Loktanella sp. M215: one gene and its partner. The protein of the gene in region 2 interacts with the protein of the main gene of each other region in a pairwise test. Links are inferred from orthologs where the notes say so. Each region holds a gene or a part of one and is shown on either strand. Other genes may lie near its edges. The genes, in order: ftsH and hflC.

Region 1 (7,555 bases), 160 kb from region 2 along the record:
ACCCGTCGCGCCGCAGGACAGAGACCTGACCGCTGCGCCACAGATATTCCAGCGCGGTCTTGCTGGGATGCCACTCCCACCAGCCACCGCCGCTGCGCACCTCGTCCACCCCCACCTCGCCAGAGGTGCAGGCGCCGTGGTCCGCGATCTGGCGCAGCACCGTGTCCACCTGCCCGCCAAAGCCCGCGGGCCGGTCGATCTCCCACCGGCTCTCCAGCCTTGCTGCATCGCGGGCGAACCGCAGCCGCCAGTGCGGCCACAGGTCCATCGGGATCACGGCGGCATCGTGGGTCCAATGTTCGAACACGGCCCGGTCGCGGGCCAGCAGCCGGTCCAGCGCCTCTGGCCGATACCGCCCATGACGTGCCCACAGGATCAGGTCATGGGCGCGGGCAAAGGTGTTCACGCTGTCCACCTGCACGAATCCCAGATCCGCGATCACCGCCCCCGCACTCTGCCCCGCGTCACGCCCCAGACCGTGACGGTCCAGAAATACCCGCCGCGCGGCATCGTTCGCCAGCACCGACACGCTCATGGCGCCATCTGCCCGGCGCGGATGCTGCGCAGGCTGTCCAGCATCAGCGCCGTCGTCAGCCCGATGTTCAAAAGCCCGTTCGTCGCCGCCATCCCCGCCAGCAACCGCCAGTCCTGCGGCAGCAGCACGTCGCCCAACCCCAGCGTGGTGAAGGCCACCAGCGCGAAATAGACCGCTTCCTCCAGCGTCCCGAAAATCTCCAGCCCGCGCAAGGCCAGCGCCCAGATCCACACACCCACGGTCATCTGCGCCAGCACCCAGATCGCCGTCATGCTCAGCACCAGCGCCAGCTTGGGCCGGTGCGGCCGACGCGCCAGCCACGGATGCAGCCGGTGCAGCACCAGTTCCATCACCCAATAGCTGCCCCCCGCGATCAGGATCGAGATCAGCACCAACGCGCTGCCAAGGGCAATCTGGATCAGCATGGGTCATCCTTTGCGGGTCGCGGCGACCTTAGCACCGGCGCACCGATCGGCCAGCCGTCTTGTGCAGCACCGCTGCCTGTCCTACATCGGGCGCATGGCCAGCAAATCCGACAACAAGAACTACAAGGTCGTCGCCGAAAACCGGCGCGCCCGTTATGATTTCGAGATCCAGGAGGATCTGGAGGTCGGCATCATCCTGCACGGATCAGAGGTCAAATCCCTCCGCGTGGGCCAGTCGAACATTGCCGACAGCTATGCCTCCGTGGACAACGGCGAACTCTGGCTGACCAACAGCTATATCGCGCCCTACGAACAGGCCATGTTCGGGCACGAGGCACGCGCCAAGCGCAAGCTGCTGGTGAAATCCCGCGAACTCGCCCGCCTGTGGAACGCGACCAAGCGCGAGGGCATGACCCTTGTCCCGCTGGTCATGTACTTCAACGACCGCGGGTTGGTGAAGCTGAAGATCGCCATCGCCAAGGGCAAGAAAAACCACGACAAGCGCGCCTCTGACGCGAAACGCGACTGGGCGCGGCAGAAACAGCGCATCCTCAAGACGCACGACTGATCGCCGGAACTTGTGCTGGACCAAGCGCTGCGCTAGGCAGGAGCCGATCCGCAGCAGAGGTGCGCCATGCCAGAAACGTCCGACGATCCGCACACGCTGGTCAGCACCGACTGGCTGGCCGCCCACCTGAACGATCCCGACCTGCGCCTGCTCGACGCCTCGTGGCACATGCCGGACGCGGGCCGCGACGGGCGCGCCGAATATAAAGACACCCATATCCCCGGTGCCCGCTTCTTTGACATCGACGAGATCAGCGACGCCCGGTCCGAACTGCCCCACATGGCCCCCGCGACCGAAAAATTCATGTCCCGCATGCGTGCCATGGGCGTGGGCGACGGCCATCAGGTCGTGGTCTACGACAGCACGGGCCTGTTTTCCGCCGCCCGCGTCTGGTGGCTGTTCCGCCTGATGGGCAAGCGCGACGTCGCGGTCCTCGACGGTGGCCTGAAAAAATGGCTGGCCGAGGGACGCGAGACCGAGGACATGCCCCCCGTCATCCGCGACCGCCACATGACCACCAGCCGCCAGAACCAGATGGTGCGCGACGTGACACAGGTGGCCCGCGCGGCCAAGCTCGGCGATCACACGATCCTCGACGCGCGCGGCCCGGGCCGCTTCACGGGCGCGGAAAAGGAACCCCGCGCCGGCCTGCGCAGCGGCCATATCCCCGGCGCGCGCAACGTGCATTACGCGACGCTGCTGAACGCCGACGGCACGATGAAACCCGTCCCCGCCCTGCAAAAGGTCTTTGCCGAGGCCGGTGCCGATCTGACCAGACCGGTCATCACCACCTGCGGGTCCGGCGTGACCGCGGCGATCATCAATCTGGCGCTGGAACGGATCGGCAATACCGACCACGCGCTTTACGACGGGTCATGGTCCGAATGGGGCATGTATCCCGACCTTCCCATTGCAACCGGCCCTGCCGACTGAACAGGCCCTAAGGAAACCCGCGATGTTCCAGACGCTCAAGGCGCAACCCGCCGACAAGATCCTGTCCCTGATGCAGACCTACAAGGCGGACCCCCGCGACGACAAGATCGACCTTGGCGTCGGCGTCTACAAGGACGCCAGCGGCAACACGCCGGTCATGCGCGCGGTGAAAGAGGCAGAACGCCGCCTCGTCGCCGACCAGACCACCAAGGCCTACGTGGGCTTGGCCGGTGATCCGGCCTTTGCCGACGCGATGATCGACCTGCTGCTGTCGGACACCCTGCCCCGCGACCGCATCGCCGCCATCGCGACCCCCGGTGGCACCGGTGCGATCCGTCAGGCGCTGGAAATGGTCAAGCTCGCCGCGCCCGAGGCGACCGTCTGGATCAGCAACCCGACCTGGCCGAACCACCCGTCGATCATCAAGTTCCTCCGCATGAAGGTCCGTGAATACCGCTACTTTGACGAGGCCACGCGCGGCGTCGATTTCGACGGCATGATCGCCGATCTGGGCACCGTGGCCGAGGGCGACGTCGTCCTGCTGCACGGCTGCTGTCACAACCCGACCGGCGCCAACCCGACGGCGGACCAGTGGGACACCATCATCAAGACCCTGCAGGACGCAAAGGCCGTGCCGCTGGTCGACGTGGCCTATCAGGGCTTTGGCGACGGGCTGGAAGAAGACGCCGCCGCCACCCGCAAGATCGCGAGCGCCTTCCCGAACCTGATGATCGCAGCGTCGTGTTCCAAGAACTTCGGCATCTACCGCGAGCGGACCGGCATCCTGATGGGCATCGCCCGCGACGAGGCCGAGGCAAAGCTGACGCAGGCCAACCTCAACTTCCTGAACCGTCAGAACTACTCCTTCCCGCCCGATCACGGTGCCCGTGTCGTCACCACGATCCTGACCGACCCCGCCCTGCGCGCCGACTGGGAGGCGGAACTGGAAGACACCCGCAACACCATGCTCGACCTGCGCCAACAGCTCGCGGACGAGCTGCGCCGTCTGTCCAACGACGACCGCTTCGATTTCATCGCGGACCACCGCGGCATGTTCAGCCGCCTCGGCACGACCGAAGACAAGGTCGAGACGCTGCGCGCCGACCACGGCATCTACATGGTCAGCGACAGCCGCATGAACATCGCCGGCCTGAACGCCCAGACCGTGCCGATTCTGGCGCAGGCCATCGTCGACGCCGGTATCTGACGAACCGGGCCCGCCCGACAGGCGGGTCCGCACCACCCCTTGTATGCGGCCCGACGCGCGGGCGTCGCGTTTGAATCCTCCTGCACATCCGCTCTAGAACGGATCATGAACAGTCATTCCTTTACATTTGGTGAACACCGCCTGACGGCCCTGCCGTCGGGCGCGCTCTGGTGGGCCGACCGCCGCCTGCTCTGCATCTCGGACATGCACCTGTGCAAGTCGGACCGGATCGCGCGCCGCTCCGGACAAATGCTGCCGCCCTACGAGACTCAGGAGACCCTCTCGAAACTGGCGCATGATATCGCCTTGATGGCACCAGAGACCGTTCTTTGCCTCGGCGACAGCTTCGACGACCTGATGGCCGCCGAAAGCCTCTCGCCCACCGACACGGACACCCTCGCCAGCCTGCAGGCCGGGCGCCGCTGGCTCTGGCTCGAAGGGAACCACGATCCGGGTCCGCTGACCTTTGGCGGGACCCACCTGGCCGTCCACACCGACGGCGGTCTGACGTTCCGCCACATCGCAAGCCACACCGCGCTGGAAATCTCGGGACATTACCACCCGAAACACGCCATCCCCGGCGCGGGCGGCGCGCGCGCCTGCTTCCTCACCGACGGCACCCGCCTGATCCTGCCCGCGTTTGGTGCCTATACCGGCGGCCTGCGGGCGACGGACCCCGTCCTCGCCCGCCTCTTCACCGGACAGACCGTGGCGATCCTGACAGGGCACCGCGCGCTCTGCGTGCCGCTCGCCCGGTCAACGTCCGCAGCGCCGTCGCGGCGCCTGCGCCACAGCAAGCAGTAGCGCCCCACCCGCCCCTCAGGGGACGGTGGGCGGGGCGCCTTCGGGCGTCAGCCCGAACAGCGTCGTCGACCGTCCCCGTCAGGGACGCCAGACCCGCTGTCCGGGTACATGCAACACCAGCGTATCGCCCAGCCGCAGCGTGCCCGGGCGCTCGACCCAGGCGGTGACACCGCGCCGCCCGGCGGCCGCCGCCTTGAAGGCCTTGCCGTGTCCCGGTCGCGCCGCCTCGATCGTTCTGGCCACCAAAGTGCAAGGCTGGTTCAGCATGTCGACGCAAAGCGTCACACCGTCCGGCCCCTGCAGCCGCGACGACGGCGGCAGATGGGTGAAATCACCGATCCCGCTCACCACGACAGACGCACCAAGCCACGCCGGATCGACCGCCTCCAGCCCCAGCTTGTCGGCGATCACCGCAAGCTCCTCCGCGCTCACGATGCTGACCTGCCGCACGTTCCGGATCTCGGTCCCCTTGGGATACTGCGTCGTCACACGGCTGCAGGACGCCCGCGTCAGACCCGCATGCACCTCGCCGGTCATGCCGTCGAACCCCAGCGCCATCGCAGCCAGCGGCTCGCCTGCGATCTCGGGCGCATCCCGGTGCGGCACGCGACCCAGCCATGTCACGCGCCCCAGATACTCCGTCTTTTCCAGCGCCGGCATGACATCACTCCCAAATGCAAAAGGCCCCGTGCTTTGCAGCACGGGGCCCTTGATTAATCAACCCGGATCAGGCGGTCGGTTCCGGCTCCATCCCGCCGTCCGCCTTCGGCTGCTTGCGCGTCTTGGGCACTGAGGGGATCGCGTTCCCGCCAGACGGCGGCGTGTCGTCCAGATCCTCGCCCCGCTTCAGCGCCTCGCCGGCGATGACGCGCGTGATCTCGTTGCCGGTCAGCGTCTCGTATTCCAGCAGGCCCTGCGCCAGGCGCTCCAGATCGTCGCGCTTCTCGGTCAGGATGCGCATCGCGGTGTCATAGCCTTCCTGCACCAGCGATTTCACCTTGTCGTCGATGATCTTCTGGGTATCCGCCGAATGGTTCGTGCCGCCACCGTAGTTCCCCAGATAGGAGTTCTGCTCGTTGGCGTAATCCACGAAACCCAGCTCTTCGGCATAGCCGAACTGCGTGACCATCGCACGGGCGATCTTCGACACCTGCTGGATGTCAGACGATGCACCCGAGGTCACCTGATCCTTGCCGAACACCAGCTCCTCGGCCACACGGCCGCCCATCGCCATGGCGATCTTGGAGGTATACTTCGTGTAGCTCACCGACAACTGGTCCCGCTCCGGCAAGCTCAACACCAGACCCAGCGCACGGCCGCGCGGAATGATCGTCGCCTTGTGGATCGGGTCGTGCTGCGGCACGTTCAGGCCGACGACGGCGTGACCGGCTTCATGGTAGGCAGTCAGCTTCTTCTCGTCTTCGGTCATCACCATGCTGCGACGCTCCGCGCCCATCATGACCTTGTCTTTGGCCGATTCGAAGTCGATCATCGTCACGAACCGGCGTCCCACGCGGGCCGCCATCAGCGCGCTTTCGTTCACGAGGTTCGCAAGGTCAGCACCGGAGAAACCAGGTGTTCCGCGCGCGATGATGCGCAGGTCCACATCGGGACCCAGCGGCACCTTGCGCGCATGGACGCCAAGGATCTTCTCGCGGCCCTTGATGTCGGGATTCGGCACCGTGACCTGCCGGTCGAAACGACCGGGGCGCAGCAGCGCGGGGTCCAGCACGTCGGGCCGGTTGGTGGCCGCGATGATGATGATGCCCTCGTTCGCTTCGAAACCGTCCATCTCGACCAAGAGCTGGTTCAACGTCTGCTCGCGCTCGTCGTTGCCGCCACCGTAACCGGCACCACGGGACCGGCCCACGGCGTCGATTTCGTCGATGAAGACGATGCAGGGCGCGTTCTTCTTCGCCTGCTCGAACATGTCGCGCACCCGGCTGGCACCGACACCCACGAACATCTCGACAAAGTCGGAACCCGAGATCGTGAAGAACGGCACACCCGCCTCGCCCGCAATGGCGCGGGCCAGCAGCGTCTTACCGGTGCCCGGAGGGCCAACCAGCAGCGCACCCTTGGGGATCTTGCCACCCAGCCGGCTGAACTTCTGCGGGTTGCGCAGGAATTCGACGATCTCTTCCAGCTCGTCCTTCGCCTCGTCGATGCCCGCGACCTCGTCAAAGGTCACACGACCGTGCTTTTCGGTCAAAAGCTTTGCCTTGGACTTGCCAAAGCCCATCGCACCGCCTTTGCCGCCGCCCTGCATCCGGTTCATGAAGAACACCCAGACACCGATCAGCAGCACGAAGGGCAGCAGGCCGATCAGAAAGCTCGACAGCGGCGATTGTTCCTGGCTTTTCGCGGTGACGGGAATGTCGCGCGCGATCAGCAGGTTGGTGACTTCCGCATCCGCCGGCTTGATCGCGACATAGTCGCGACCGTCGGTGCCGCGATAGCGAACCTGCTCGCCATCCAGCGTGACGCTGCTGACCGAGTCGCTTTCAACGGCACTCACGAATTCGGAATAACTTTTGGAATTGCTCATCCCCGCATTGGTGCCGCCACTGAACAGATTGAACAGCGTCAGAACCAGCAGGAACAGGACGACCCAAAAGACGATGTTACGCGCGTTGCCCAATGGAAGGCTCCTTTGACATCGGAAATTACCGGCCGTCTACTAACAGACCGTTTATTGTCATGCAAAATAGACATTCCCGCGCGATCTTCAATGCGCAAGCAGCCGGTTCGGCAACTCTCCTCCCGGGGGATGGTGTTCCAGCACGTATCGGGGTCCGAACCGCAGCGGCTGACAGGCGACCAGACGGTCGCCGTCCCAGACCCCCGGCAGGCCCGCCAGTACCAGACGCGGCGCGCGCGGCGCGGGCTTTGCGGCGATCTGCGCCAGCCCCGCCTCGCCCAGCGCGCCCACGCTCAACCCTTTGATGTTGGGTCCGAAAACCCGCCACCGGCCGTCCCACAGGGGCTGGCTTTCGCCCACGGCGATCCGCCCCGCCACCCGTGCAGGCTCCCGCGCGATCCAGACGCGATCGCCGCGCGGCACCACGATTCCGCCGTGCAGC
Region 2 (12,704 bases):
GTGGCGCGGTGATGCGGGGCCGGTCCGACCCTTGCCAGCCCGCGATCCAGACCGCCAGATCCTCCAGCCGCCCAAGCGAGCCCTGCGGCTTCGTCAACTGGCCGTTGCGCGCGGCAGCCGCGGCACCTGCCGCGCCGTCCGGTCCGGCGGCCGCCGCCAAAGTCTCACGAAATGTGGGCAGGCTGGTAAAAGGCGCGGTCATCATGGTCCTCGTTGCGGTTCTGTCGCGTCATGTCTAACCAGAAGAAGCAAAATGAAAACCCCTGCACAGGACCGTCCGTCGTGCCCGATGACAAAGCCCTCGCGGTGCCCGCCGACCTTGCCGCATCGCTCGGGCTGCTGACGCGCCTGCCGATACGCGTCGATACCGCCCGCGCCGTCGCGCGCGGCGCCCGCGCCGCCTGGGCCTGGCCGCTGGCGGGTGTCTGCGTCAACGCGCTGGCTGCCCTTATGGCAAGCCTCGTCCTCTGGACCGGCCTGCCGCCCGCCATCGCGGCGCTGATCCTGATCGCGACCCAGATCGCCGTGACCGGTGCCATGCACGAAGACGGGTTGGCCGACAGCGCCGACGGCCTCTGGGGCGGCTGGGACAGCGCCCGCCGCCTCGCCATCATGAAAGACAGCCAGATCGGCACCTACGGCGTGCTGGCCCTCGGCCTCGCCCTGCTGCTGCGGTGGCAGCTCTGGGCGCTGCTTCTTGCAGCCCACCAGCCGCTCTGGGCCGTGGCACTCGCAACAGGTGCGATCAGCCGCGTGCCGATGGTGGCCCTCGCCCGCGCGTTGCCGCCCGCGCGCGACGGCGGGCTGGGCCGCAGCGTCGGCCGCCCCGGTGGCGGCACCCTCGCGCTGGCCATCGTGCTGTCGGCCTGTATTGCCGCGGCGGGCCTCGGCCTCGCGGCCGTGCCCGTCATTCTTGCGATCACCCTCACCACGACACTCTGGGCCCAGATGGCCCGGGCCAAGATCGGCGGCCAGACCGGCGACATCCTTGGCGCTGCCCAGCAGATCGCAGAGATCACGACGCTGCTGACCCTCGCAGCGCTCATCTGACAGACCCCTTTCTTCTGGTCGAAAATACTTCGGGGGAGGGCGCAGCCCGGGGGCAGCGCCCCCAGCCGCCTATCCGCCGCAGCGCAACGCCGCCGCAAAGGCACCCTGCCCCATCGGCCCCAGATCACGCATCACCGCACGCCCGCCCACGATCCGTGTGGCCATCACCCGGGTCCAGCCTGCATCCGCCGTCACCGTTTCGGTCACCCCGCCGCAGGTCCGAAAGCCACCGCTGATGACAGGATCGCCGATCCGGTGATTGGTCAGTCCGGGGATGCGGTAGACTTCGGTCAGCGCGGCACCGTCAAACCGCCAGACCCGCATGACGCGGTCCAGATGCGGGCGGTCGATATAGGCGACCTCGATCCGGCCATCGCCGTCGATGTCACCGCCCCCGACGGGGGCCAGCCAGCGACGCGCCTGACCGATGTAGGGCGTCGTTGCCAGCACCGCCAATGCGTCACCACGCACCCCGTAAAGCGCAAGCTGCGCGCCTTGCGTCAGGCTGGTGCGCACCGCGATCACCTCGGCGCGACCGTCGCCGTCCAGATCGACGATCCGGGGCGCGGTATCCTCGAACACATGTCCGTCGCCTGCGGCTGCGGTCAGGATGAGGCATCCATCTGCACCAGCAACCTCGGCACGCAAGACCTGCGCCGTCGTTGCGCGCCCGAAAATGGCATGGTCATAGTCAGTCGTCGGATCGGCGTACCACGCCCGCGTCACAAGGGCGGAGCCGCCTGCAACTGCGACCTCGCCCACCACAGCAGCCCGGGGCGCGTTGCAGGCGGCAGCCCCGGTCGCCAGACAGGCCAGCAGACCTGCGGCGACCGCGTACCACATCAGATCTGCTTTTCGGGCATCTGCACGCGCAGACCGTCCAGATCATCGCTGACCTTCAGCTGGCAGGTCAGGCGGGAACGGGCCGGATCGGGCTTGTAGGCGAAATCCAGCATGTCCTCCTCCATCGCGTCCTTGGCGGGCAGCTTGTCCACCCAGGACGGGTCGACGTAGACGTGGCATGTCGAACAGGCGCAGGCGCCGCCGCAGTCGGCCTCGATCCCCGGGATGCCGTTGTCACGCGCCCCTTCCATGACCGTCATGCCGGTCTTGACCTCGACAACGTGCTCCTTGCCGCCATGCTCGACGTAGGTGATCTTGGCCATCCGATGTTCCTTTGTGCCTTCGGGTTGAAAAGTGTTCTAAAGAAGATGGTTGCGTCCTGCCAGTCACAAATCCCCCTGCCGCGCGACCGTCCTCTATCGCTGCCAGCGCACGCCCGCTAATCCTTGCGGCAGAGGAGATCCGATGCGCCACCTGATCAAAGTCCTGCCGCTGGCCCTTGCCGCCTGCACGGCGCAGCCCTCGGGCAACGCCGTGGCCCCTGCGGAAATCGTCGTCTCGTTGGGAGAGATCGAGACCGATGTGAACGGACGCTGCTTTGCCACCGCTGCAGGGCCGACGCGCACCGATATCGTCAATGAGCTGATCGAGGTCGTCCCCGCCGTGCGCGCCGCAGACGGCAGCGTCACCAGCCCGCCGGTCTTCCGCAACGTCTCGCGCCCGCAAACCGTCTCGACCGGCCCCGGTCGGCGGTTCGAAACGGTCTGTCCCCCCGTCTACACAATCGCCTTCGTGTCCAGCCTGCAACGCGCCCTGCTGATCCGGCGCAGCTATAGTGGGCCGATCACGGGCCGATACGACGAGGCGACGAGTCTTGCGGTTCAGATGTTCCAGCGTGCAGAGGGCATCGACAGTCCGCTGCTGGGTGTCGCGGCTGCACGGACTCTTGGCATTCTGGCCGTGCCGCGCGGCTGACACGACAACGCCGCCCCCGCAGGGACGGCGTGTGTGATGATCGCGACGGATCAGTTCTGATCCGTGCTGCCATCCGGTTCGGCCGGACCTGCGTCACCCGCATCGCCCAGCGCCAGCGCGAGGAACCGCGGATTGCCGTCGCGCCGCACCAGCAGCAGCAAGGAGGTCTGACCCGCCTCGGCCGCATTGTCGATTCGCGCCTGCAACTCTTCCGGCGTGGTGACGGGCTCCTGACCCGCATCGGTGATCAGGTCGCCTTCTGCCAGACCCTTGGCACCGGCGTCGGACGCCGGATCGACGGCGGTTATGACCAGACCGGCCCGGTCGTCCAGACCGTATTGCTCTGCCAGATCAGGCGTGACCGGAGAGACGGTCAGTCCCAGCATCTCCTGCGTGGCGTCCTCTGGTGCCGGGCCCGTATCAGAGGCCGGGAAGGCCGTGGCCTCGTCGGTCTCGCGGCGGCCCAAGGTCACATCGATCATGGTCTCGTCACCGTTGCGCAGGACCTGCATCGGGATCTTGGCGCCGACGGCAGAGTTGCCGACCATCCGCACCAGTTCGCGCGTGTCGGTGACTTCGGTGCCGTCGTAGGACAGGATCACGTCGCCAGACAGCAGGCCCGCATCCTCTGCCGGGCCGGGGGGGACGTCGGTAATCAACGCGCCGCGCGCGCTGTCCAGACCGTCGATGGCGCTGACCATGTCCGGCGTCACGTCCTGAATGCGCACGCCCAGCCAGCCGCGGCGGGTTTCCCCGAACTCGCGCAACTGATCGACGACGTTCGACACGACCGCGGACGACATGGCGAAACCGATGCCGATCGACCCGCCGTTCGGCGACAGGATCGCGGTGTTCACGCCGATGACTTCGCCGTCCATGTTGAACAGCGGCCCGCCAGAGTTGCCGCGGTTGATTGCGGCGTCGGTCTGGATGTAATCGTCATAGGTGCCCGACAGCGCCCGGTTGCGCGCCGACACGATGCCCGCACTGACCGAGAATCCTTGCCCCAGCGGGTTGCCCATCGCCAGCACCCAGTCGCCGACGCGCGCGCCGGTGGCGTTACTGTTGCCGAATTCCACGAATTGCAGCGGGCTGTCGTATTCGACCTTCAGCAGCGCGATATCCGTGTTGGTATCCGTGCCGACCAGCGTCGCCGGCAGTTGTTCCGCCGGTTGGCCGTCGCCCGGAAAGAACTCGATCTCGATCTCGTCGGCGCCTTCGATGACGTGGTTGTTCGTCACGATATAGCCGTCAGCCGAGATCACGAAGCCGGAGCCCAGCGCACTCGACCGGCGCGGCTGGCCACCGGGGCCGTTCTGCAGGTCGTTGAAGAAATCCTCGAACGGAGAGCCATCGGGCACGATGCCCTGCGGCCCTTCGCGACCCGCCACAGTCGTCGAGGTCGTGATGTTCACCACCGAAGGGCTGACCTGTGCGGCAAGATCGGCAAAGGTCAGCGGACGGCCGGCGACGGCCCCGGGCAGGGCCTGTGTCGTATCTGCGGTCGTCGTCTCGGGGTTGACCTGCGCGTGACCCGGCAGGGCCTGCGCCAGCACAAGCGCTGTCGTCAGCGCCAGACCGGTCAGGATGGGGCGGGGATCGGCGCGATGTTGGACTTTTGCCTGTGACCTCACGGGGCGGACTCCTTGGATGATTGACGCGTTGGCGCTGCTTTGACCTGAACCTAGGCTGCAAAACCGGCAACGCAAAGTCTGAATGCAGAAGCTGAACGGAACGTGACCTTTTGCCTCGAAACAGGCGGGATCATGCCCCGTCAACGGAAAGGGCCGGCGCGAACGCCGGCCCTTTTTATGATGTACGACCGATCAGGGATCAGTTCACGGGGGCCGGCGCGCCTGCATCGGCAGGTGCCGGTTCGGCCGCCGCCTCTGTGTCAGCGGGCGCCGCTGGGGCAGCAGGCGCGGCAGAGGCTTCCGGTGCAGCCGCAGGGGCGGGTGTCGCCGCCGGTGCGGCCGGGGCGGACGCCGCCGCCGCTCTGGCCTGATTGGCGGTCTGTCCCTGATCGGACTGCAGATAGTTGAAGAACTCTGAATCTGGGCTCAGCACCATCGACGACCGGCCCTGTGCGGCGAACCGCTCGTACGCCGTCATCGACCGGTAGAAGGCAAAGAACTCCGGGTCAGCGCCAAAGGCTTCGGCGAAGATGCCGTTACGCTCGGCGTCCGCCTCACCGCGGGTGATGTCGGCCTGACGCTGGGCGTCAGAGGTCAGCTCCACCACGGTGCGGTCGGCGGCGGCACGGGTCCGCTGGGCGGCCTCGTTACCGCGCGCAACCTCGTCTGCGGCCTCGCGGTCACGTTCCGCGATCATCCGCTCGTAGGTCGCATTCAGGTTTTCCGGCGGCAGGTCCGTGCGCTTCAGCCGCACGTCGATGACCTCCAGCCCCAGTCCCCGCGCTTCGGAGATGGCGTTGTTGCGGATGCGCAGCATCAGCGCCGCACGGTCCGTCGACAGGATGTCGTTGGACGCCACGGTGCCCAGCACGTTGCGGGTCGTGTCGCGCAGGATGCCGTCCAGACGACGGGCCGCGACTTCTTCGCCACCCGCACCGACAGCCTGCCGGAACTGGCGCACATCAACGATCCGGTAGCGGGCGAAGGCGTCGACAACCAGACGACGATCATCCGACGGCGTGACCTCCAGCGGGTCAAGGTCGCGCGACAGGATCCGGTCGTCGTAGGTCACGACGTTCTGGATGAACGGGATCTTGAACCCAAGGCCCGGCTCTTCCTTCACCTTCACGATCTGGCCGAATTGCAGGACCAGCGCCTTTTCACGCTCGTCCACGATGAAGACCGAGGAGATGGCGATCACAATGACGACCAGCAGAGCCGGCAGCAGATAAATGGATTTCCGCATCAGTTCGTCCCTCCGTTCGCAGGTGCCGCAGCCGGCGCATTGCGCTGGGTGTTTCCGCCCAGCTGGTTCAGCGGCAGATAGGGCACGACGCCCTGCCCGCCCTGGCTTTCGTCAAGCAGGATGATGTCCAACTCTCCCAGCACTTTTTCCATGGTTTCCAGATAAAGCCGCTTGCGCGTCACATCCGGTGCCTTCGCGTATTCCGTCAACACGGCAGAGAAGCGGCTCGCCTCACCGGCAGCCTCGTTCACGACCTGCGCGCGGTAGCCTTCGGCCTGCTCGATGGTCTGGGCAGCCTGACCGCGGGCTTCGGCTTCGACCCGGTTGGCATAGGCATCGGCGACGTTCTGCAACCGGTCACGCTCCTGCTCGGCGTCCTGCACCTTGCGGAAGGACGCGATAACGGGCTCTGGCGGGTCGGCCTTGTCGAAGTTCACACGCACGATGTTCACACCGGATTCGTAGCTGTCCAGCGTGCTCTGGATCTCGCTCTTCAGACGCTCTGCGATCGAACCGCGGTCGCGGTTCAGGATCGGCGCCAGCTGGCTTTGGGCGATGATCTCGCGCATCACGGATTCCGACACAGCCTCGATCGTCTGTTCGGGATCGGCGAGGTTGAACAGGAATTTCTGCGGATCGTTGATGTTCCAGACCACCTGAAAATCGATGTCCACGATATTCTCGTCACCCGTCAGCATCAGCCCCGCGTCCATGCCCGACCGGCTGGTGCCGATGTCGATGGACCGTTCGGACGTGACCGGCATCACTTCGCGCGTCACGAAAGGCCAGGGTGCGAAATTCAGGCCCGGCCCGTTGGTGGACATGTAGTCGCCCAGCAGCAGTTCGACCGATTGTTCCTCGGGCTTGACCGTATAGACCGACGCCACGACCCAGGCCACGACGACCGCCAGCACGCCAAGACCCACGGTCCCGCGCGTCAGGCGCGGACCACCGCCGCCGCCCGTGCCGTTCGATCCGGTCCCGCCACCGCGACCGCCCATCAGGACGCGCAGCTGTTCGCGGCCCCGGTTCATCAACTCGTCGATTTCGGGAATCTGAGGCCCCTCGCCCGGTCGGCGGGGTGGCCGTGGTGGCGGTGTCTTGCCGCCGTTCTTGTCACCCCGGTTGTCGTCGCCGCCGCCCCCCCAGGGGCCCCCGTTGTTGCCTGCCATCGTGTGTCAGTCTTCCTTGATGTTACGATCCTGTTCGGACCCGTTCATATGCAGATCGGGACACCGCCCCGAAAATTCAAGTTGTGCGCACCGGCTTGCGCATCGTGACCAGCTCTTCGGCCATGGTGGGATGGACCGCACAGGTGCGGTCGAAATCCTCTTTCGTCGCACCCATCTTGATCGCGATGGCCGCCATCTGGATCATCTCGCCCGCATGGTCCGCGACGATGTGACACCCCAGAACCTTGCGGGTCTCGGTGCTGACGATCAGCTTCATCAGCACACGCTGCGGCGTATCGAGGAAGGCCGTCTGCATCGGGCGGAATGCGGTGGAATAGATCTCGACACTCTCGCCCCGGCTGGTGGCATCGTCTTCCGTCTCTCCCACGGTGCCAAGTTCCGGCTGTGTAAAGACGGCGCTGGCAATCAGCGCGTGATCCACCGGCGTCGGGTTTCCCTTGAAGACGGTCTCGACAAAGGCCATCCCCTCGCGGATCGCCACGGGCGTCAGCTGAACCCGGTCGGTCACGTCGCCGATGGCATAGATCGAGGGCACGTTGGTCTGGCTGAACTCATCGACCACGATTTCCTTGTGTCGGCCAAGGTCCACGCCTGCGGCATCAAGACCAAGGTTGTCGGTGTTGGGCGCGCGGCCCGTGGCGAACAGGACGTAATCGAAGACCTTTTCGTCGCCATTCGTGGCCCGCGTCCAGATCGGACCGGCGGCGCGCCCATCGGTAAAGCTCTTGGGGTTGCTGGCCAAGGCATTCGTCTCGCCGGCCGGCGCGCCCATCGTCGCGGCAGGCTCTGCACCGGCGGCGGCGTCGGACCCTGTAGGCATCGGCCCGCGCGGGGCCTCGCCTGCAGGGCAAAGCTCTGTCACGGTTGTGCCCGTGTGCAGGTCGATCCCCCGGTGACGCATGGATTCCGCCAGCAAGCCGCGCGCCTCGTCGTCGAAACCTTTCAGGATCTGGGCGCCCCGATGATAGACCGTCACCTTCACGCCCAGCCCCGCCATGATGCAGGCAAATTCGCAGGCGATGTAGCCCCCACCGATAATCAGCAGCGTCTCAGGCAGCTTTTCCAACAGGAACATATCGTTGGACACGATCCCCAGATCGCAGTTTTCCATCTCGGGCCGGGTCGGGTGGCCGCCGGTCGCGATCAGGATGTGCTTGGCGGTCACGGTCTTGCCGTCACCAACCTGCACCGTATGCGCATCCTGCAGGACGGCGCGGCAGTCGTGGATATCCACGCCAGAGCCATCGAGCAGGTTGCGATAGACCTGTTCAAGCCGGTCCAGTTCCTTATGCAACTTTGTGCGGAACCGGTTCCAGTCGAAATCGCCCAGCGTCGCGTCCCAGCCATAGCCCTGCGCCTCTTCTACACGCTCGGCATAGCTTGACGCGTAGACCATCAGCTTCTTAGGCACGCAGCCCCGGATGACACAGGTGCCGCCCATGCGGCTTTCCTCGGCCAGACCGACCTTGGCGCCCGTCTCGGCTGCCATGCGCGCGGCCCGCACGCCGCCGGACCCGCCACCGATGACAAAAAGATCGTAGTCGAAAGACATCAAAAGGCCCCGTTGCAGCAAAATCCTGCGGCAACCTAGCCGCAACGGATCGGAAAGGCCAACGCCCCTTGCACAAACGTGACGGCTGCGGATCAGCCTTTCAGAAACGGGATCGGCAGCCCCGCGACATCGGCCAGCAGGACGAAATTCAACGTCAGCACCACGGCCGAGGCCGCAATGGCCAGCGTGCGCAACACCGGTCCGGTCACGAAATCCCCCATGACACTGCGGCGCGAGGTGAAGATGATCAGCGCGATCATCGGGATCGGCAGGGCGATGGACAGCACGACCTGACTTGCCACCAGCGCAGAGGTGACATTGACCCCCATCGCGACCACGATGAAGGCCGGCGCCATGGTGACGATCCGCCGCACCAGCAGCGGGATGTTCATGCGGATGAAGCCCTGCATGATCATCTGCCCCGCCATGGTCCCGACGACACTGGACGAGACGCCGGACGCGATCAGGCTGATCAAGAAGGCCGCCGCGGCAGCGCCGCCCAGCAGCGGCGTCAGCGTGTGATAGGCGGTCTCGATCTCGGCCACTTCGGGGTTGCCCGCGTGAAAGGCCGATGCCGCCATCATTACCATCGCGATGTTGATCATGCCCGCGACGGCAAGGGCCACCACGACCTCGATATTGGAAAAGCGCAGCACCTTGGCGCGTTCGACGTCGTTGTGGATCTTGACCCGCTGCTGCGTCAGGCCGGAATGCAGATAGATCGCATGCGGCATGACCGTCGCCCCGATGATTCCGACAGAGATCGTCAGCGCCGCAAGATCCGGCATCTGCGGCAACACGGCCCCCCGCGCCGCCTCGCCCCAGGCAATCGGCGCGATCAGAAGCTCGGCCAGATAGCACAGGCCGATCACGCCCACGAGCGTGCCCACCAGCAGTTCCATCGGGCGAAAGCCGCGGTTTTCCACCAGCAGCAGCGCATAGGTCACGATGGCCGTAATCCCCATGCCGACCATCAGCGGCAGGTTGAACAGCAAGGCCAGCCCGATGGCCCCGCCCAGAAACTCTGCCAGATCGGTTGCCATGGCCGCGATTTCCGACACGATCCACATGAACAGGACCGTCGGGCGCGAGAACCCGTCGCGGCAATGCTCTGCCAGGTTCTTGCCCGTGACGATCCCCAGCCGCGCCGACAGCGCCTGGAACAGCATCGCCACAAGGTTCGCCATGACCACAACCCACAGCAGGGCATAGCCATAGCCCGCCCCTGCCTGAATGTTCGTCGCATAGTTGCCGGGGTCCATATAGGCGACCGAGGCGATCACCGCAGGCCCCGCGAACACCAGCCACGACCGCGGCCCTTTCAGACGCCCCGCCAGCACGTCGGCCATGCGCTGCGACGTGCGGTCAGTCAGGGAAGAACTGGGCGTGGACATGTCGGTGGCGCACCTTGGAATGAGAATGGTTCGCAGCACCATATGCGCCGCGTTCCCGCCCCCGTCCAGTGCGCAGATGGAATGGCTGTCAGTCGCCCAGATCGGCGAACAGGTTATCACCGTCAAGAAAGTCGTACCGCGTCTCGTCGGTCTCGCCCTTGTTGATGTCGTGGACCTCGACCCGGCCATCGGCGTAACCGGTCACCACGATATCGCAGATATCGATGAACAATCCGTTTTCCACCACGCCGGGGATCTGGTTCAGCACCAGAGCCAACTGCCGCGCATTGCCGATGCGGTTCAGGTGCAGGTCCAGAATATGATTGCCCTCGTCCGTGACGAAAGGCGTCTGGCCGTTCATCCGCAGGGTCGAGGTCGATCCCATCACGTCAAGGCCGATCAGCGCCTCTTCGACCAGCACCTTGGAGGTTTGCCAGCCGAAGGGGATCACCTCGATCGGCAGCGGGAAGGCGCCCAGCGTCTCGACCTTCTTGGACACGTCGGCAATCACGATCATGCGGTCGCTGGCCGTCGCCACGATCTTTTCCTGCAACAGCGCACCGCCGCCACCCTTGATCAGGTTCAGCGCGCCGTCGAATTCATCCGCACCGTCGATGGTCAGATCCAGCCACTTCGCCTCGTCCAACGAAATCACCTCGATGCCCACGTCGCGCGCCAGTTCGGCGGTCCGGGTCGAGGTCGGCACGCCCTTGATCCGCAACCCGTCATCGCGCACCATTTCGCCCAGGCACCGGACCAGCCAGGCGGCGGTGGACCCGGTGCCAAGGCCAAGTTTCATGCCGGATTCGACGTAATCGCAGGCGCGGCGCGCGGCGACGAACTTGGCCTTGTCGATGGGGGACAGATCGGCGGGCATGGGCTGGCTCCTTTACATGACGCGGGCGTTATAGGTCCTGCGCCGGATGCAGGCGAGGGGGAAATGTCGTCTCCCCTCAGACCACCGCAACCTGTGGAGCGGAACCCGCAGCGCATCCGCAGCGTTCTGTCTTTACCGCCCAAGAGGTCATTTCCATGTTACAACAGGTTTCCCCACAGGACCGCACGCTTTCGGGCACGCGGTCCACCACCGTTCTCAAGGGCATCGGTACGGCACTGCCCGCCCATGTGCTGACGCAGGAAGACGTCCTGACTCAGGCCCGTGCCCTGCTTGCGCCGAAATATCCCTTTTTCGAAAAGCTGGTGCCCGCCTTTCAGAATGCCGGGGTCGAGCGTCGCTATAGCGTGATGCCGCTGGAGTGGTTTGCCGCCGATCACGGCTGGGCGGAACGCGGCGCGGCCTACATGAAAGGCGCCACGGCGCTGTTCATCGCCGCCGCCACGGATGCGCTGAACGCTGCTGGCCTCACCGCGGATCAGGTCGATACCATTGTCACGATCTCGTCCACCGGTATCGCCACCCCGACACTCGAAGCGCAGGCGCACCGCGCCATGGGTTTCCGCCGTGACGTGCGGCGGGTGCCGGTCTTCGGTCTGGGCTGTGCCGGCGGCACCTCGGGCCTGTCGATTGCGCGCCGTCTGGCCGCCGCCGATCCCGGCAGCATCGTCCTGATGGTCGCGGTCGAGGCCTGCTCTTTGTCGTTCCGGGCGGACCGCCTGCAAAAGGCTGACGTGATCGCAACGGTCCTGTTCGGTGACGGGGCGGCCGCTGCCGTCATTGGTGGCGGGACGGGCGAAGGCGGAGAGGTGATCCTGCACGAGGGTCACGAACACCTGTTCCCGGACACCCTGCCCATCATGGGCTGGGACGTCGACGATACGGGCCTTGGCGTGATCTTCGACCGGTCCATTCCAAGTTTCGTGACGGATGAATTCCGCCCCGCCGTCACGTCGATGCTGGCCGAGGCCGGATTGCAGCTGGGTCAGATCGACCGGTTCGTCTGTCATCCCGGCGGCGCCAAGGTCGTCGAGGCGATCGAGGCCACGATGGATCTGACCCCCGGCGCACTGGACGCCGAACGCAGCGTCTTGCGCGACTTCGGCAACATGTCCGCACCGACAGCACTTTTCGTGCTGCAGCGCGTGCTTGCGGCAGGGCAGACCGGCAAGCTGGCGCTCTGCGCACTTGGCCCCGGCTTTACCGCATCCTTGCTGCCGATGACGGTGACCGCATGACGATGGGCACGGCGCTGTTCCTCGCGTTCCTCGTCGTGCAACGGCTCAGCGAACTCCTCATCGCCCGCCGCAATACCGCGCGGCTGCTGGCCCGCGGTGCGCGCGAGGTGGGTGCGGGTCATTATCCGGTCATGGTCGCGCTGCACACCGCATGGGTGCTGGCGCTGATCCTCTTCGGCTGGTCGCAGCCGCTGCACATGGGCTGGCTCGCCGTCTACGCGGTGCTGCAGGTGTTCCGGGTCTGGATCCTCGGCACGTTGGGGTCGCGCTGGACCACGCGCATCATCGTCATCGACGAACCGCTGGTTGCACGCGGGCCGTTCCGTTTCATCCCGCACCCGAACTACACCCTTGTCGTGGCCGAGATCATCGTGGCCCCGCTGGTGCTGGGCCTGACATGGGTCGCCGTCGTGTTCACGCTGTTGAATGCCGCGATGCTTTATCACCGGATCGGGGTCGAAGACGGCGCCTTGCGCGGCAAGGGCCGTCACGCGACGGATGCCGCCCGCGTCTGATCAGGCGGCGCTTTCGGACTGACGCCGCCCTGCATCGTCGCTAGGGTGCGGACATGGAATCCCTTCGCCTGCATTACGCGCCCGACAACGCCTCGCTTTGCGTGCGCCTTGCGCTGGAATTTGCGGGGCAGGACTACTCGACTGTCCTGGTCGACCGGACCCGCAACGC

Evidence for each region.
Region 1: the proteins of hflC (region 2) and ftsH interact in binary tests that used the Escherichia coli proteins (3 or more experiments, as listed by UniProt). The link is inferred for Loktanella sp. M215 from one-to-one orthologs.

Annotation. Positions count from the first base shown.
Region 1 is NZ_WMEA01000001.1:44,003-51,557, forward strand. The notes cover bases 4,657-7,555. They hold ftsH (ATP-dependent zinc metalloprotease FtsH), read right to left. Parts: upstream 7,114-7,555; coding sequence 5,200-7,113; downstream 4,657-5,199. Other genes in these bases: GLR48_RS00260 (MOSC domain-containing protein), read right to left, coding at 4,657-5,132; tilS (tRNA lysidine(34) synthetase TilS), read right to left, coding at 7,201-7,555. Outside these bases: GLR48_RS00230 (winged helix-turn-helix domain-containing protein), read right to left, coding at 1-535; GLR48_RS00235 (ion channel), read right to left, coding at 532-960; SsrA-binding protein SmpB, read left to right, coding at 1,055-1,528; sseA (3-mercaptopyruvate sulfurtransferase), read left to right, coding at 1,595-2,461; GLR48_RS00250 (amino acid aminotransferase), read left to right, coding at 2,484-3,668; ligase-associated DNA damage response endonuclease PdeM, read left to right, coding at 3,774-4,472; more of GLR48_RS00260, read right to left, coding at 4,551-4,656. UniProt on the Escherichia coli protein: Acts as a processive, ATP-dependent zinc metallopeptidase for both cytoplasmic and membrane proteins. Plays a role in the quality control of integral membrane proteins.
Region 2 is NZ_WMEA01000001.1:200,605-213,308, forward strand. The notes cover bases 3,726-6,724. They hold hflC (protease modulator HflC), read right to left. Parts: upstream 5,749-6,724; coding sequence 4,702-5,748; downstream 3,726-4,701. Other genes in these bases: GLR48_RS00990 (Do family serine endopeptidase), read right to left, coding at 3,726-4,502; hflK (FtsH protease activity modulator HflK), read right to left, coding at 5,748-6,724. In the rest of the region: cobT (nicotinate-nucleotide--dimethylbenzimidazole phosphoribosyltransferase), read right to left, coding at 1-202; cobS (adenosylcobinamide-GDP ribazoletransferase), read left to right, coding at 283-1,050; GLR48_RS00975 (FG-GAP-like repeat-containing protein), read right to left, coding at 1,120-1,893; GLR48_RS00980 (2Fe-2S iron-sulfur cluster-binding protein), read right to left, coding at 1,893-2,216; GLR48_RS00985 (peptidoglycan-binding domain-containing protein), read left to right, coding at 2,359-2,868; more of GLR48_RS00990, read right to left, coding at 2,919-3,725; more of hflK, read right to left, coding at 6,725-6,920; GLR48_RS01005 (FAD-dependent oxidoreductase), read right to left, coding at 6,997-8,493; GLR48_RS01010 (Nramp family divalent metal transporter), read right to left, coding at 8,586-9,887; ribose-5-phosphate isomerase RpiA, read right to left, coding at 9,976-10,764; GLR48_RS01020 (type III polyketide synthase), read left to right, coding at 10,920-12,020; GLR48_RS01025 (isoprenylcysteine carboxyl methyltransferase family protein), read left to right, coding at 12,017-12,535; GLR48_RS01030 (glutathione S-transferase family protein), read left to right, coding at 12,589-12,704.